DNA from 2 places in the Paenibacillus sp. MZ03-122A genome. Region 1 is predicted to be linked to the other one. Evidence: predicted binding sites of a transcription regulator. Region 1 holds the regulator's gene; the other holds the start of a gene.
What was found. Region 1 encodes CtsR, which represses protease genes until heat stress. Its sites were predicted from a motif close to ATGGTCAATAAAGGTCAAACA; they were not measured.
Positions count from the first base shown of each region.

Region 2: clpP (ATP-dependent Clp endopeptidase proteolytic subunit ClpP) is a predicted target of CtsR. The motif match lies at 3,762-3,782, and genes of this name have one in related genera.

Region 1 is NZ_JANAVI010000021.1:52,872-61,642, reverse strand. Features, by position in the region: gene NLX74_RS24520 (GNAT family N-acetyltransferase) at 1-785, shown strand, start outside; gene NLX74_RS24515 (CtsR family transcriptional regulator) at 1,314-1,778, shown strand; gene mcsA (protein-arginine kinase activator protein McsA) at 1,848-2,372, shown strand; gene mcsB (protein-arginine kinase McsB) at 2,401-3,465, shown strand; gene clpC (ATP-dependent protease ATP-binding subunit ClpC) at 3,510-5,954, shown strand; gene radA (DNA repair protein RadA) at 6,195-7,568, shown strand; gene disA (DNA integrity scanning diadenylate cyclase DisA) at 7,581-8,657, shown strand; gene pssA (CDP-diacylglycerol--serine O-phosphatidyltransferase) at 8,712-8,771, shown strand, end outside.
Region 2 is NZ_JANAVI010000013.1:81,812-90,582, forward strand. Features, by position in the region: gene NLX74_RS21230 (phosphoglycerate kinase) at 1-1,078, opposite strand, end outside; gene gap (type I glyceraldehyde-3-phosphate dehydrogenase) at 1,199-2,209, opposite strand; gene NLX74_RS21240 (sugar-binding transcriptional regulator) at 2,303-3,340, opposite strand; tRNA gene NLX74_RS21245 (tRNA-Arg) at 3,610-3,684, shown strand; gene clpP (ATP-dependent Clp endopeptidase proteolytic subunit ClpP) at 3,895-4,491, shown strand; gene NLX74_RS21255 (PdaC/SigV domain-containing protein) at 4,617-5,720, opposite strand; gene NLX74_RS21260 (SIMPL domain-containing protein) at 5,960-6,721, opposite strand; gene NLX74_RS21265 (HPr family phosphocarrier protein) at 6,994-7,263, opposite strand; gene whiA (DNA-binding protein WhiA) at 7,400-8,344, opposite strand; gene NLX74_RS21275 (gluconeogenesis factor YvcK family protein) at 8,350-8,771, opposite strand, start outside.

The sequences.
Region 1 (8,771 bases):
TTCCCATTGATAAATTCCCTGCAAAACTTAAAACAGAAGGTACAGTCAAACGCGATGTCAAAGATATTTTAGCACTGGACCAAGTGTATCAAGCGTTTGCATCTCGTTATAATGGCACGCTGGTACGAGATAAGGAATGGTGGCAAGAGCGGATTTTAAATGAGAACTATCGAACTGCGGTATATTACTCAGAAACAGGCGATCCTCAGGGATATGCACTGTACAAAATTGAAGATAAACAGTTGAATTGTGATGAGTTGGTTTATGAAAATGAGACGGCCCGTCAGGCTTTATGGACTTATTTTGCAAATCATGACTCCATGATAACCCATGGTAAATTTATTTACGTTCCAGCAGATGACAATCTGCCATTTTTACTTGATGATCCGCGAATTCAACAGGAGACCGTGCCTTATTTTATGGGCCGTATTGTGGATGCAGCTGCTTTTGTAGAAAGATACCCTTTTGAGCAGGTTGGAGAGGTAACACGTTTAACCTTAAATCTGACTGATCGGTATGCACCATGGAATGAAGGAGTATGGAGATTAACAATTACTACGGAAGGGAAAGGTCATCTGGTGAGAGTGGATACAAGCAATTCATCTGAAAACGCTATGGTATCTGACTTGAAACTTGGGATTCAGTCACTGACGACTCTGATGCTTGGCTACCAGCAGGCTGATGATCTGTATAAGTGGGGGCGTATTGAAGGGGGCAGTGAATCTGTGTCTGCGCTTAAACGTGTAATACCAGTAAAACAAACGTTTTTATTAGATTTTTTCTGATAAAGGCCCATTTAGATCTTCTTATGTTCCGTTTTTCAGGGAATATGTGTGATTATTATAATTTTCAAAACTCTTTCTGTAATTGGGAAGAGTTTTTTATGGTATTGTATAAAACATAATTAGATTGCGAAAAATGGTATTGACCCCTTGGCAAAAATGAATAATGTGCTATAATATGAATATAGTCAAAGAAAGTCAAAGTCAATCAAACCTCCTGAGATTCTGTAGAAGTATTTTGGTGGGCCGTATAAAGTAATTTTGATAGCAAAGAAGCAAACGAGGATCGAAATGATTTGCGTATAGTTAGGAACTGCCTTTTATGAAAATAAGAGAAGTGTATGACTAATCGCAAATAAAGGCCACACTAGAGACAAAACGGTACAATTCCAATGAGTGTAGAATAGGCAACAGCCTGAATACAGCTTAGATTCGTGACTTTACCGTTTGGTTAAGTTCAATATACGGCGGACTCTGTGGAACGTGAAATGTACTTGAATACTTGCGTTTCCGTTAGTGGAGGATGATGAAATGCGCAATGTTTCCGATATTATTGAACAATATTTAAAGAGTATATTGCTGGAAAGTCCCCAAGGTTTAGTGGAGATTCAGCGCAATGATCTGGCTGACCGCTTTTCCTGCGTGCCGTCGCAAATTAATTATGTAATTAGCACCCGGTTTACGCTGGAAAAAGGCTATGTGGTGGAAAGTAAACGCGGTGGCGGGGGCTACATTCGTATTCAGCGAATTCAGCTGCCTGCACAGCATGCCATCCATACACATCTTCATCAGAGCATCGGGGAGGAAATAAGCCAATCGGCAGCAGAAGGACTGATTTATCAGTTAGAGGAGGCCCATTTTTTAAGCAAAAGGGAAGCTAATCTAATGAAGGCTGCCTTATCGAGGGATACATTATTACTGAAGCTTCCCTATCGTGATCAACTGCGAGCAAGATTGCTTAAGGCTATGCTGATCTCGTTGCTGGCGACCAAATAGTTTGTGAATAGAGACTAACGTTTGGATGTAGGGATTGGTATAAATCCTGACATTAAAGGAGGTGCTTTTATGCTGTGCCAAGAATGTAATATGCGGCCGGCAACTTTGCATTTCACCAAAATTGTGAATGGCGAAAAGACAGAGTTTCATATTTGTGAGACGTGTGCCAAGGAAAAAGGGGAGATGATCCCTGGAACACCTAACGGCTTTTCGATTCATAGCTTGTTGTCGGGGATGCTGGATTTTGACTCCAGTACAAAGAGCCAGTCTCCAGGCCACAGTGGTCCGCAAAACCTGCAATGCAAGGATTGTGGCATGACCTATGCACAGTTTAGTAAGCTGGGACGTTTCGGATGCCCGTCGTGCTATCAATACTTTGATAGTCGTCTGGACCCTCTGTTCAAGCGTGTGCATGGCAGTACGAATCATGTTGGTAAAGTTCCGGTTCGCACTGGAGGTCGCCTGAAGGTTAAACGGCAAATTGACGATTTGAAAAAAGAGATGCAACAGCATATTGTACAGGAAGAATTTGAATCAGCTGCTGAGCTTAGGGATCAAATCAGAGAGCTTGAAAAAGAAATGACTGAAGAGTAAAGTTTGTGAAGAGTAGGAGGGATGCGTAATGCCCAATATTCGGTTTACGGAGAAGCCGCTAAGTGACTGGATGCGTGGTGATGCTGCGGATTCAGAGATTGTCATTAGCAGCCGGGTGAGAATTGCGCGTAACTTGCAGCATCTGCCTTTTCCCATGCTTGCTACCAATCAGCAGTCGGAAGAAGTACTTCAACGCTTAACGGATATCCTTCAGTATGATGATTTAGGTGGTTTTGGTACTTTTCATACGTTGAAAATATCCGAGTTGGATGAGATCGACAAGCGGGTGCTGGTTGAGAAGCATTTGATTAGTCCTAATTTGGCGAACGAATCCCGTAACGGTGCTGTTTTAATTAGCGATGATGAATCGGTTAGTGTTATGATAAACGAAGAGGATCATCTGCGTATCCAGTGCTTATATCCGGGATGTCAGGTTAGAGAAGCTTGGGAACGCGCTATGGTTATTGATGATGCATTTGAAGCGCATGTTGATTATGCATTTGATGATCGGAGAGGTTTTCTGACCAGTTGTCCGACGAATGTCGGCACAGGTATGAGAGCTTCGGTGATGATGCATTTGCCCGCATTAGTCATGACTCATCAAATCAATCGTATATTGTCTGCTGTTTCACAGGTAGGTCTTACGGTTCGCGGCATTTACGGTGAAGGCAGCGAAGCTGTCGGAAATTTGTTTCAGGTATCTAATCAGATTACACTGGGACAAACCGAAGCGGAAATTATAGAGAATCTACATGGCGTGGTGCTACAAATTATTGAGCACGAACGTTCTGCCAGAGAACGGCTAATGAATGAATCTATGCTGCGAATTACAGATCGGGTGATGCGTTCATTCGGTATTTTGTCATATGCAGCAGTATTGGATTCCAAGGAGGCTGCACAGCGGCTGTCCGATGTGCGTCTTGGCGTAGATTTAGGAATTTTGGAGCGTCCTTCCACCGCAGCGATGAATGAGCTGAATGTGATGACACAACCCGGGTTCCTGCAAAAAAGCTTTGGGGATAAAATGAATACCGAAGAGCGCGATATGTACCGGGCGAAGCTGATCCGGCAAAAATTAGGCACAACCCTTTAATATATAGAATGATCTGAAATACACACTGTGGAGGTGCAGGATATATGATGTTTGGAAGATTTACGGAACGTGCACAGAAAGTGCTTGCTTTGGCTCAGGAAGAAGCTGTTCGATTGGGACACAACAACATTGGCACAGAGCACATTTTGCTAGGCCTCATTCGTGAAGGTGAAGGAATAGCAGCGAAAGCCTTAATCGGTTTAGGACTGGGACTGGAAAAAATCCAGGATGAAGTGGAAACGCTGATTGGACGCGGTCAAGAGCAACCGACGAACATTGCCTATACTCCACGCGCCAAAAAAGTCATCGAACTGTCTATGGATGAAGCCCGCAAACTGGGCCATACCTATGTAGGTACAGAACATATTTTGCTTGGTCTTATTCGTGAAGGCGAAGGCGTAGCAGCACGTGTACTGAATAACCTGGGCATTAGCCTGAACAAAGCGCGTCAGCAAGTGCTTCAATTACTCGGTAGCAGCGAGGCTGTTTCCAGCCATCACGGTGCTCCAGCTAATGTCAGCACGCCAACTCTGGACAGTCTGGCACGCGATCTGACGGCATCTGCGAAGGAAAACAACCTGGACCCTGTTATTGGGCGTAGCAAGGAAATCGAACGCGTAATTCAGGTGCTCAGCCGCCGTACAAAGAACAATCCGGTTCTGATTGGTGAGCCTGGGGTAGGTAAAACGGCGATTGCCGAAGGATTGGCCCAAAAAATCATAGCGAATGAGATTCCCGAAACGTTGCGCGACAAGCGCGTAATGACACTGGATATGGGTTCTGTGGTAGCAGGCACCAAGTATCGTGGTGAATTCGAGGATCGTTTGAAAAAAATTATGGACGAGATTCGTCAAGCGGGTAATATCGTGTTGTTCATTGATGAGCTGCATACGCTGATTGGTGCTGGTGGAGCAGAAGGCGCAATTGATGCGTCCAACATCCTGAAACCTGCTCTGGCACGTGGCGAGCTGCAATGCATCGGTGCGACCACGCTGGATGAATACCGCAAATATATTGAGAAAGATGCTGCTTTGGAGCGTCGTTTTCAACCAATTACAGTGGATCAACCTTCTCCAGAAGAGGCGATTCAAATCTTGTATGGTCTGCGTGACCGTTACGAAGCGCATCACCGTGTAAAGATCACAGATGAGGCTATTGAAGCGGCCGTAAAATTGTCAGATCGTTATATCACCGACCGCTTCCTGCCAGATAAGGCTATTGACCTTATTGATGAGGCGGGCTCCAAAGTAAGGCTGAATTCTTACACTGTACCGCCAAACCTGAAACAGCTGGAAAACCGTCTGGAAGATATCCGTAAGGAAAAGGATTCAGCGGTACAAAGTCAGGAGTTTGAAAAAGCGGCAGCGCTGCGTGATACAGAGCAAAAAATCCGTGAAGAGTTAGACGTGACGAAAAACCAATGGAAAGAACAACAGGGTCGTACAGATTCCGAAGTTACCCCAGAGGATATCGCTCAAGTCGTTGCAATCTGGACAGGTGTTCCAGTCAGCAAGCTGAAAGAGGAAGAAACACACCGCTTGTTGAATATGGAAGAGTTGCTGCATGAGCGGGTAATTGGACAGGATGAAGCAGTTAAGGCAGTAAGCCGGGCGATTCGCCGGGCACGTGCCGGACTGAAAGATCCGAAGCGTCCAATTGGTTCCTTTATTTTCCTCGGTCCAACTGGGGTTGGTAAAACAGAGCTGGCACGCGCCTTGGCTGAATCCATGTTTGGAGATGAAAATGCGGTTATCCGTATTGATATGTCTGAATATATGGAGAAACACTCCACGTCCCGTCTGGTAGGAGCGCCTCCAGGGTACGTTGGATATGAAGAAGGCGGTCAACTGACTGAGAAGGTACGTCGTAAGCCATACTCTGTTGTGTTGCTGGATGAAATTGAAAAAGCACACCCAGAAGTATTCAATATTCTTCTGCAAGTGCTGGAAGATGGGCGTCTGACAGATTCCAAAGGTCGTGTCGTTGATTTCCGTAATACACTCATCATCCTAACATCTAATGTTGGTGCACAGGCGATTAAACGTAACTCCACGCTTGGTTTTACAGCTGTAGTGGACGCTGGAGCGGATTACGATAATATGAAGGGCAAAGTGATGGATGAACTGAAGAAAAGCTTCCGTCCTGAGTTCTTGAACCGGATTGATGAAATTATCGTTTTCCATTCTCTCGAAGAAAAACATATTGCCGAAATTGTATCACTCATGTCCGAGGAGCTGCGTAAGCGCCTGAATGAGTATGAGGTGGACTTCGAGTTGACAGACAATGCTAAAAAATTCCTTGCCAAGGAAGGCTTTGATCCAGCGTATGGTGCGCGTCCTTTGCGTCGTGCAATCCAGAAGCATATTGAAGATCGCCTGTCCGAGGAACTGTTGACTGGCAACATTACTAAAGGTGACTCTCTCTTCATTGATGAGGAGAACGGTGCATTGACTGTAACCAAAAAGGATAATGTATCTGCCAAGTCCTAAAGCAGTTTACTAAATAAATAGTAGAAAAGGGTGTCTCGCAAGCTGGAAAGCTATTGCGAAGACACCCTTTTTGTGTATAAAACACGGTGAAAAGGTTGGGTAAATGCTTTGGGAAAGTTTGTGATATTGCTTTACGTCCGCCAAGCTTCAATGGTAAACTTTTATTGTTACAGCTCTTTCTGGGCTGTATGAACATAAATTTGACATCATCGTCGTCAATAAGGAGCCAGGGAACAAAGTATGGCTAAAGTGAAAACTAAATTTTCCTGTACGGAATGTGGTTATGAATCGCCCAAATGGTACGGAAAATGTCCTGGATGCCAGGCATGGAATTCCATGGTCGAAGAAACGGAAAGCGTTGTAAAAACTCAAGGAATGGGGTCTTCCCTTCTTACTCATAGCACAAAAGACAAGCCACTCCCTATTATAGAGGTGGAGAGTGGCAAAGAAACACGAATTTTGACGGGAATTGGCGAATTGAATCGAGTACTCGGTGGAGGTGTGGTGCCGGGTTCACTCGTTTTGGTGGGCGGTGATCCGGGAATCGGTAAATCTACGCTCATGCTGCAAACATCTAATGAACTGGCTTTAACTGGTTTAAAGGTGCTGTACGTGTCTGGTGAGGAATCTGTCCGTCAAACGAAACTCCGTGCAGATCGGCTCGGTGCCTTGTCCCCCAGCCTATACGTATTATGTGAGACGAATTTGGAGACGATTGAAGAAGCGGTGGACAGCTTGAAGCCGGAGTTTTTGGTCATCGACTCGATACAGACTGTATATTTGCCTGAGGTGACGAGTGCACCAGGAAGTGTGGCTCAGGTGCGGGAGTGTACTTCACGCTTTATGCGAATTGCCAAGGGGCTAGGTATTGCTACGGTATTGGTAGGACATGTGACCAAGGAAGGGGCCATTGCAGGTCCGCGTTTGTTGGAGCATATGGTTGATTGTGTACTTTATTTTGAAGGAGAGCGTCATCATACGTATCGGCTTTTGCGTGCAGTTAAAAATCGTTTCGGTTCTACAAATGAAATTGGTATTTTTGAAATGGCTGAAAGCGGTTTGCGTGAGGTGTCGAATCCTTCTGAACTTTTCCTGTCTGAACGACCACTGGGTGTGGCAGGTTCTACTGTTGTAGCCAGTATGGAAGGAACCCGACCTGTATTGGTTGAACTGCAAGCATTGATTGCAGCTACACATTTTCCCTCTCCACGCCGAATGGGCACAGGAGTCGACCATCATCGAATGGGATTAATCATAGCCGTGCTAGAAAAGCGGATGGGCATGTTTTTGCAAAACCAGGACGCTTATCTCAACGTAGCCGGAGGCGTGAAGTTGGATGAACCGGCGGTGGATTTGGCTATAGCTGTGAGTATTGCTTCCAGCTTTAGGGATGCTCCTACAAAGCCATATGATGTGATTTTTGGCGAGGTGGGACTGACAGGTGAGGTGCGCGCGGTATCCCGAGCAGAACAGCGAGTACGAGAAGCGGAGAAACTAGGTTTCAAACGGGTGATCATGCCGGAGAAAAGCTTGAAGGGCTGGACACATCCGAAAGGGATACAAATTATAGGAGTAGGAACGGTGGCAGATGCACTGGCAGCCGCATTAGATTAGGGGGCATTGAGAATGAAAGAAGCGAGCCAACTGGATAAAATGAACGATTTGCTGCGGCTTGTGGCACCGGGAACTCCCTTTCGCGACGGGTTGGAAAACGTTTTGCGTGCCAAAACGGGTGCTCTTCTGGTCGTTGGCTATAGCCCAGAAGTTATGGAAGTCGTGGATGGCGGTTTCTCCATCAATTGTGATTTTTCACCGAACTATTTGTATGAGTTGGCTAAAATGGACGGCGCAATCATATTGAGCGAGGATTTAAAACGAATTTTATATGCCAATACGCAACTGATTCCGGACTCCTCCATTTCTTCAATTGAGACGGGAATTCGGCACCGGACAGCAGAACGAGTTGCAAAGCAGACTGGAAAATTAGTTGTGTCTATTTCCCAACGGCGTAATATTATTACCTTGTATCAGGGGACATTACGGTATGCGCTTAAGGAAATCGGGGTTATTCTAACGAAAGCCAATCAGGCTATTCAGACGTTAGAAAAATATAGATCTGTGTTGGGGCAAGCCTCTACGAATTTGACAGCATCTGAATTTGAAGAGCTGGTTACCATGCCGGAAGTCGTTAATGTCATCCAGCGGATCGAAATGGTGCTGCGCATCAAAATGGAAATCAAACGATTTATTAACGAGCTCGGAAATGAGGGCCGTCTGATTAGTATGCAGATGGAAGAGCTTGTCAGCAACATTGAGGAAGAAGCTTGGTTGCTGTATAAGGATTATGCCAAAGACGATAGCGACGAGAAGATTCGTGAAATTATATTGGGACTCAAACGTTCTACGGACGATGAATTGTTGGATGTGAATCATATTGTACGTTTACTAGGCTACCCTTCTTCAGCTGCGACATCAGAGGAGTATATTGCTGCACGTGGCTACCGGGTACTGAACAAGATACCGCGTTTGCCGAATGTGATTATTCATAATCTGGTGGAGCGGTTTGGACGTTTTCCACATGTCATCACAGCAACGATAGAAGAATTGGATGAAGTGGATGGTATTGGAGAGGTTCGTGCGCGTACGATTAAAGAGGGTCTTAAACGTTTGCAGGAACAAGTTTTCATTGACAGGCAAATGTAAATGTAATACAGTGAAAGGATTATAATGGAACAATTCATACATTGAGGTGAAGAGATGATTACCAAATCAATTCCGAACATGTGTACCTTAGGTAACTTGTTTCTCGGAATGATC
Region 2 (8,771 bases), on a different contig from region 1:
GGAATTTTTCAGCCGCAGCCGCAGAATCCCCGCCACCAATGATGGTGTATGCTTCAGTTGTTGCGCAAGCTTCCGCTACTTCACGAGTACCACCAGCGAAAGGCTCGATTTCAAATACGCCCATTGGTCCGTTCCATACAACCAGTTTGGAGTTTTTGATCACATCTGCATAGATTTTACGTGTTTTCGGTCCAATGTCCACGCCTTCCCAATCTGCAGGAATGCCGTCGATATCCACAATGTCCGTGTTCGCCGTAGCGCTGAAATCGTCAGATACTACAATATCAACCGGAAGATAGAAGTTTTTGCCGAGCTTCTTCGCTTTTTCAATAAATCCAAGAGCTACGTCCAGTTTGGATTCATCCAGCAAAGATTGACCCACTTCATGACCTTGAGCTTTGAAGAATGTATAAGTCAAACCGCCACCAATGATTACGTTATCTGCAATGTTCAGCAAGTTGTCGATCACGTCGATTTTGTCTTTTACTTTGGAACCGCCAATAATGGCTGTAAAAGGACGGTCTGGATTCGACAGAGCCTTACCAATAACAGACAATTCTCTTTCCATCAGCAAGCCAGAAACAGCCGGAAGAATATGAGCGATACCTTCAGTGGAAGCATGAGCACGGTGTGCTGCACCAAATGCGTCATTCACGAAAACGTCGGCCAGTTCAGCAAATTGCTTCGCCAATTCAGGATCATTCTTTTCTTCTCCTGCATAAAAACGTACATTTTCAAGCAACAGCACGTCGCCGTTTTGCAGTTCAGCCACTTTCGCTTTAACAGCTTCGCCTACCGATTCGTCCACTTTAACTACTGGCTTTTTCAGCAGCTCAGACAAACGTACGCCAACAGGAGTCAGACGCATGGATTCAACAACCTGACCTTTTGGACGTCCAAAGTGACTCGCCAAAATAACTTTTGCACCTTTTTCAATCAAGTAGTTAATGGTTGGCAAGGTTTCACGAATACGCTTGTCATCCGTAATTTTACCGTCCTCAACCGGAACGTTAAAATCTACACGAACAAACACCCGTTTTCCATTCAGTTCTATATCACGTACGCTCTTTTTGTTCATCTCCATATTCCTCCGCACCCTTATAATTTTACGAAACAGGAATTTAAGGCACATTTGATATATAAAGAGCGGAAACAATAACCTGTTTCCGCTCTATGTTATTGCTCAATAAGACTGTTCTTATTTAGCCAGTTTTGCGAAGTATTCCAACGTGCGGATCAATTGTGCAGTGTAGGACATTTCGTTGTCATACCAAGCTACAGTTTTCACCAGTTGTTTGTCGCCAACAGTCAGAACTTTAGTTTGAGTTGCATCAAACAAAGAACCGTAAGTGATACCTTTGATGTCGGAAGAAACGATTTGATCTTCAGTGTATCCAAAAGTATCAGCATCAGAAGCTTCTTTCATTGCTGCGTTGATTTCTTCAGCAGTTACGTTTTTCTCCAGAACTGTTACCAACTCAGTCAGGGAACCAGTTGCTACTGGAACACGTTGAGCCGCGCCATCCAGTTTACCTTTCAGTTCAGGAATTACCAGACCGATGGCTTTTGCAGCACCAGTTGTGTTAGGAATGATGTTTTCAGCTGCTGCGCGAGCACGACGGAAGTCACCTTTAGCATGTGGAGCATCCAAAGTGTTTTGGTCGCCAGTGTAAGCGTGAATTGTAGTCATCAAACCTTCGATGATACCGAATTTGTCTTGCAGTGTTTTAGCCATAGGAGCCAGGCAGTTTGTTGTGCAAGAAGCACCGGAGATTACAGTTTCAGTACCGTCCAGAATTTCATGGTTTACGTTATAAACGACAGTTTTCATGTCGCCAGTAGCTGGAGCGGAAATAACAACTTTTTTAGCGCCGCCTTTCAAATGTTTCTCAGCAGCTTCTTTAGTTGTGAAGAAACCTGTGCATTCCAGAACGATATCTACACCCAGGTCTCCCCAAGGCAGTTCTTCAGGGTTGCGGTTAGCCAAAACTTTAACTTCTTTACCGTTTACTTTGAAGAAGCCGTCATGTACTTCTACTTCTCCTTGGAAAGTACCTTGTGTTGTATCATATTTCAACAAATGTGCCAACATTTTGGAATCTGTCAAGTCATTGATTGCTACTACTTCAATACCTTCCACGTTTTGAATCCGGCGGAAAGCAAGGCGTCCAATACGTCCGAAACCGTTAATACCAACTTTAACTGTCATGAGTGAGTTCCTCCCAAAGTTCGTTTAGTTTAGTTTTATATATTCAAGACAGACCCGAAAGCCCGTCAAGACAACACCATTCATAAATCCATCTTAACCATTTAAATAATGACTTACAATCTCGGCAGCAGCGCCTTCGTCGGTGACTAGAATGTCTTCTTGTCCGAAACGCAGTACCGCATGAATAGCGGCCGCCTTGCTCTTGCCTCCAGCTACGCCTAAAACCGTATCGGTACGCCTGATGTCCTCTAATCGAAGTCCAAGCGTCAGCATTCTGTGAACAACGACGCCATCTTCGTTAAAGTAATAACCAAACGATTCGGCAACGGCCCCCTCACTGCTGATCTGGGCGAAGGTTTCGGGATCAAGTTTACGTCTATGTGCCATCGCTATGGCGTTGCCTATCCCGTGAATGATGATACGACTCTCGCGAATCAGGTTCAATATATCCTGAATGTTCGTATCTTCAAGCAAGGAGTTGTAAGCATGATTGCTGAGCAAATCCGGTACATGGAGCAGACGGTATTGAGCGCCTACCTTGCGAGCCATTGTGGAAGCAATTGTGTTGGCCTGCATTTCCATGCTTTCTCCCAAACCCCCGCGTGCCGGTACAAACCACCCACCCTTAAGTGGGCCATTAGAAGGTAGTGCCAGTTGTTCCGCCACGTCGGCAATCGTCGTGCCACCTGTTACAGCGACCACATCCTCGTCGTCCATAACACTCAGCAACGCTTTTGCTCCAGCGCGCCCCAGCTCCTGCTTTGTTAACGGAGAAGCATCCGAATCCCCTGGAACGACAACCACCTTCCTCAAACCATAGGCTTGACGAATCTGGTCCTCCAATTGGGACAGGCCGAACAAGTTGTTCGCAATCGGCTCCAGCTGTTCCAGCAGATCCAGTCCTGCTTTGCTCACCTTCATGCCTACACTCTCAATCTCAATTAGCCCTTGAGCTTTAAGAAGATCGGTTTCGGCGCGCAACACGCGCTCAGTCATGTTCAGTGAAGCTGCCAGTGTTCTGCGTCCAACAACATCGGACAGCATAATCTGATGCAGGATCGTGTACCTTTTTTTCAAAACATCCATGAGGTCGGGCAGAAGCTGCTTCTGTATTTCTAATATCTTTCGCATGCTTTCCACTCCCGCACACTTCTAAGTTCTGTCTCTAATGCTCTATCTCTAACTGGTCTTAAAATGTCCCGGGATAACTTTTTAAGTCCCACGTATATCTTAACCAATATTTGCTCCACATGCAAGTCTATCTGAACCTATATTTCTCAACCATTTGCCTGAATATGCGCATTTAATAAAAGCTTGCAATTCACTGCTGTATATCATATAATCATCTTTGTTTCCAATTAGCTGTTTAATTAGTTAGTTGTTTGCATTGATTGAACTATGCGCCCGTGGTCCAACGGATATGACGTAGGCCTCCGGAGCCTGAGATCGAGGTTCGATTCCTCGCGGGCGCGCCATTTTAAATGAACGCATAAATGCTTCTACATAATGTTTTAACCAATAAGAGCGCTGAGGGCTCTTTTTTTTAATCATTAGTTTGACTTTCTTTGACTTTTTGTTTGAAATTGTTTATCATGTGGTTAATACGGTAACAGTTTATAAATAAGGGACGTGTAATCGGCATGTCCACCAAATCCACTAACGATATTTAAGGGAGGTTTTTTGACGTGAGCTATGTTCCTATGGTAGTAGAACAAAGTAACCGCGGCGAACGCGCCTATGACATTTATTCCAGACTGTTGAAGGATCGCATTATTTTGTTAGGCTCGGACGTCAATGACGTTGTAGCCAACTCTATTATTGCGCAAATGCTGTTTTTGGCTGCCGAAGATCCTGAAAAAGATATTCACTTGTATGTTAACAGTCCTGGCGGTTCCATTACAGCTGGCATGGCCATTTTCGATACGATGCAATACATTAAACCTGACGTATCTACGATTTGCGTAGGTATGGCGGCTTCCATGGGCGCGTTCTTGCTAAATGCAGGCGCCAAAGGTAAACGTTTCGCTTTGCCAAACAGTGAAATTATGATTCACCAACCACTGGGTGGTGCACAAGGCCAGGCAACGGATATTGAAATCCGTGCACGCCGCATTCTGAAAATGCGTGACAAATTGAACCGCATTCTCGCAGATCGCACAGGCCAACCACTGGAGCGCATTGAAAAAGACACAGACCGTGACTACTTCATGTCCGCTGATGATGCCAAGGAATACGGTATTATTGATAAAGTGCTAACTAGCTCCTCTCCAGAAGGTGTATAAGAGAAGAAATTCGCCTCTCGATAGCTGGTAAATGAAAAAGCTGCCCCGGATGTTCTTATCCGGTAGGCAGCTTTTTTTGCTTTATTGTTTTTTAGGTTATAGACAATTGGAATTGTTTACTCCTACTATTCATGCTGTCCCGCAAAAGGCTTTCCGCCTTGAGGCAGCAGTTGACCGAACGAGTAGGTAAACTCCGGAATTCCATACGCGTATGGCGCATAATCATACAAATCAAACACAATTGTTACTCCACTGTTTGTTACATAAAAATTCTGATCTGCCGCCAGCTCTTTAAATTTCTCGAATCCTTCGCCAGCCTGAAGCGCATCGATTTTTTTCTTCAAATCAGCATTGAGGAACTTTTTGTAGTTCGGATTTGCCTTCAATACGTCAGACAATTGCAGCAGTTTACCATCAGCGAGCGAGAACGTATATCCTTTACGTACCGTCATGCCATGTGCGCCACCCGTATACGAGTAATCCTGCATAATCACACTCAGAATACCATCTTTGTTATAGGCAATTGCAAAATCATTTCCGAACTCATACGGTCTTTCTGTTGTAGCCTCTCCCTCAGACATCATCTTTTTGCCTGCTGCCAATATACCCTCTGCATGCTTTTTAAGCACATTGTTAATGGCCTGTTGAGCCTCAGGATTCAGTTGGCTGCCGCTGATTTGCGGATACTTAATCTTGTAGGACACCTTCGCATTACTCGAAGCTGGAAGTGTTAGAGACGCAATTGTGATCGGATTTAGCTGGCTTTTACTCAGCGTTACTGTTTTCTGAGCAGCATTCCATTGAGCATCTATGCCTAGATAGTCTTTCAGCAGACTCATAGGAATGTATAGCTTCCCAGCGATCTGTTTGGCATCCATGCTACGTGTATTGATTCCATTGACGTTGACGTAGGCATCCGAGGAAGAAGCCATAATGTAAAGTTTATTGTACCCGCTACCTACGGTATATGTCGTTGTTTTCGCATCATAGCTTACTGGAGTCCCCAGGCTGTCACGCAAAGCGGCCACCGGAATCATTGTACTCCCGTTCACTTGAACACCTTTAGCGGGCAACGTTTTACCATTCCATTGGATGGTGATTCCTGGTTGCTGTGTTGTCGCTTGTTTGGTCGATGCTGCCTGGATATAGGAAACGGGAACAGCTGCGACTCCTGCTAAAATCCCTGCTGCCAGCAGTGCTGAACCCCATTTTTTCGCATGCTTACTCATATTAAGTATTCCTCCTGTTATTGATCTGTATTGTCTATGTGTGATAATTACTTTTCTTATTATATCTATACCCTATTGTATGTAGTTTACAATCTGTACACTCTCCGATTTCAATATGTACACCTAATAACCCTTAGCTATGACAGACTCATTACAAAAAGGTTTCGATATACAAAAAGAGCCAGCAAGCCAGCCTACGCATGATGCAGGCCGCTTGTGGCTTCGTTTGATGATCTGTATTAGTTCATTTCGTACTGAGCCGACACCTGAACTTTCACTGTTACTTGTCCCGATTGGATCTCTGTCCCGCCACCTGCTACGTCCAAGAGCGATTTTGACATGGCATTTTCACGTTGTGTAAAGACTTGTGCTTCTCCGCCATCTACCGTCACACTCACAAGGGCACCTAACCCGCGTTTGGCTGCTTTAGTTACAGCACTGGCTTTAGATTGTGCGCTTCCCAATGCCTTAGTAATGGCTTCCTCTTCATAAGTCGAAGGGTCTTCCACGGAAAAACGTACATTATCCACGTTATTGGCTCCGGACTTGGTCGCCTCATCCAATAACTGACCAATTTTATCCAAATCGCGGTATTTGACGGAAAGTGTATGGTTGGCAGTGTACCCTTTGAGCTTTTGCCCTTCTTTTTCGTTATAGGTGTAGTTAGGCTGTACATAAAACTGGCTGGTCTGAATGTCATCTGCGCTGATGCTCCACTTTTCTTTCAGCAGTTGTGTAACCTTGTTCAATTTTGTAGCATTGGCTTTTTGAGCAGCGGCTGCCGTATTCCCTTCTGATTGTACACCGATAGAGAGATAAGCAATATTAGGCTTCGCCATTACTTCCCCGCTTCCAGTCACATTAATTACACCGTTTACCGTCGAAGCTGTTGACGCAGCATAGGCACGATCTTCCCCTGTCCATAATCCTCCTGCTACTCCCCCTGCCATTAATGCTCCTGCGAGAACTGCCGTGGCTACTGTTTTTGTCCAAAGTCTCATTGAATTCAACCTCTTTCTTGTAAATGTTTGTACCTTCCAGACGGAAATGACGAAAAAAGGTTGCAGCCAAGCATACATATTTCCGAAACAGAGCATGACCACGGAAATTTTAATTATTTATAACTTGAACTTAATACGGTCTCTATATTCAACAAATCCACACATAGAACAGTTAACGGAGGAGCGTTCGAAGACTTTTTTCTGGATACAAAAAAAGCCCCAAAGGGGCTTTTCACTAAGAGCATACATCATATTACAAAGCAAATCTTTGTTTATTGATTTTCCAGCTCTACCTTACTAACCAAACTTACTAAAGCGTTTACAGCCTGTTCGGCGTCCGCACCTTCAGCACTAATATTGATTTCAGTACCTGTACTGATGGCAAGACTCATAATACCCATGATACTCTTGGCATTAACTTTTTTGTCATCTTTTTCCACAAAAATCTCAGATGAATATTTATTCGCTTCCTGTACGAACAACGCAGCAGGTCTGGCGTGCAGTCCTGTTTTCAAGCGTACGACTACCGGATGTTTTGACATGTCAGCTTACCCCCTCATCAAATAAATCTGGACACTACTTACTCCATTTTATTTATCACATTATAACATTAACCCGGGACAGACACTAGAAAAAAAACTAAAAAAACCGGGGCTAAAAGCCCCATGGACACTCTTTTTACGGAATCAGGCCATTTTCGCCCCTAATTTTGTCAGCCATCTCATCAATTTTGCGAAGCCGATGATTTACACCCGATTTACTCACGACCCCTTTAAGCATTTCCCCGACTTCTTTCAAATTCAAATCGGGATGAGCGAGCCGAATTTCTGCCACTTCACGCAGTTTATCCGGCAAGGTCTCCAAACCAACTTCCCTCTCCAGCAACTTAATATTCTCAATTTGCCGGACAGCAGCTCCGATCGTCTTGTTCAAATTAGCCGTTTCACAATTGACAATGCGATTTACGGAGTTGCGCATATCGCGCATAATGCGTACATCTTCAAATTTGAACAAGGCTTGATGCGCCCCAATGATGCTAAGCAGCTCAATGATCTTCTCGCCTTCCTTGATGTAGAGAATAAAACCTTTTTTTCGCTCAATACAGCGAGCATTTAGATGAAATTCATTCGCAAGATCAACGAGTGCCTGACAATGCTCCTCATACATCGAAGAAATTTCAAGGTGGTAAGACGATCCTTCAGGATTGTTGACAGAGCCACCTGCCATAAAGGCGCCCCGCAAATAAGCCCTCTTACAACAGTTTTTCCGAACGATATCCCGATTAATCCCGTCAGTGAATAAGAAACCTTCTGTGACGATATAAAGATCCTTTAGCAGTTGCTGCACACCATTGGGAATACGGACAATGTACACATTATTTTTTTTCAAGCGCATTTTTTTCCGTACAAGCAGTTCGATATGAAGTTGAAAATGCTTCTTGATCAAGGAGTAAATCCGCCTTGCAATCGCGGCATTTTCTGTGGACACGTCCAATATCACCCTTTTATTCGACAGTTGTACGGATCCGAGCATACGTATGAGCGCAGATAGTTCCGCTTTCTCACAGCAGGACTGGCTTTCAATCATCGTAAGCTCTTTTTTCGTTTGTGCCGCAAAGGACAAGGGACTCACCTCCTTCTTAATATCCAGTTTTGTACCAATTGGTAGATATGCTGGCTCAATTTGTCGGCATCATGCCGTAAATACGTGCGGAACAGAACTAATGTATCTGCCACCACTTTATATCCCCGGTCGGTCAGCTCGCCCATGTCTACTTGAACTGGCTTGGCTCCCTGCTCGGCATACATTTCCTGTACTTGGGGTGGAATTTCTCCGTTATTTACAATGACATAGTCGAAGAGATGATGCCCTACATGCTCAAAAATAGCTTGCAGGTGATCTCCTACCGTATAACCATCGGTTTCCCCAGGCTGGGTCATAACGTTACAGACAAATATTTTGATAGCGTCTGATTTTACTACAGCTTCAGCGAGTTTAGGTACAAGCAAATTTGGTAATATGCTGGTATATAGACTGCCGGGGCCAATCA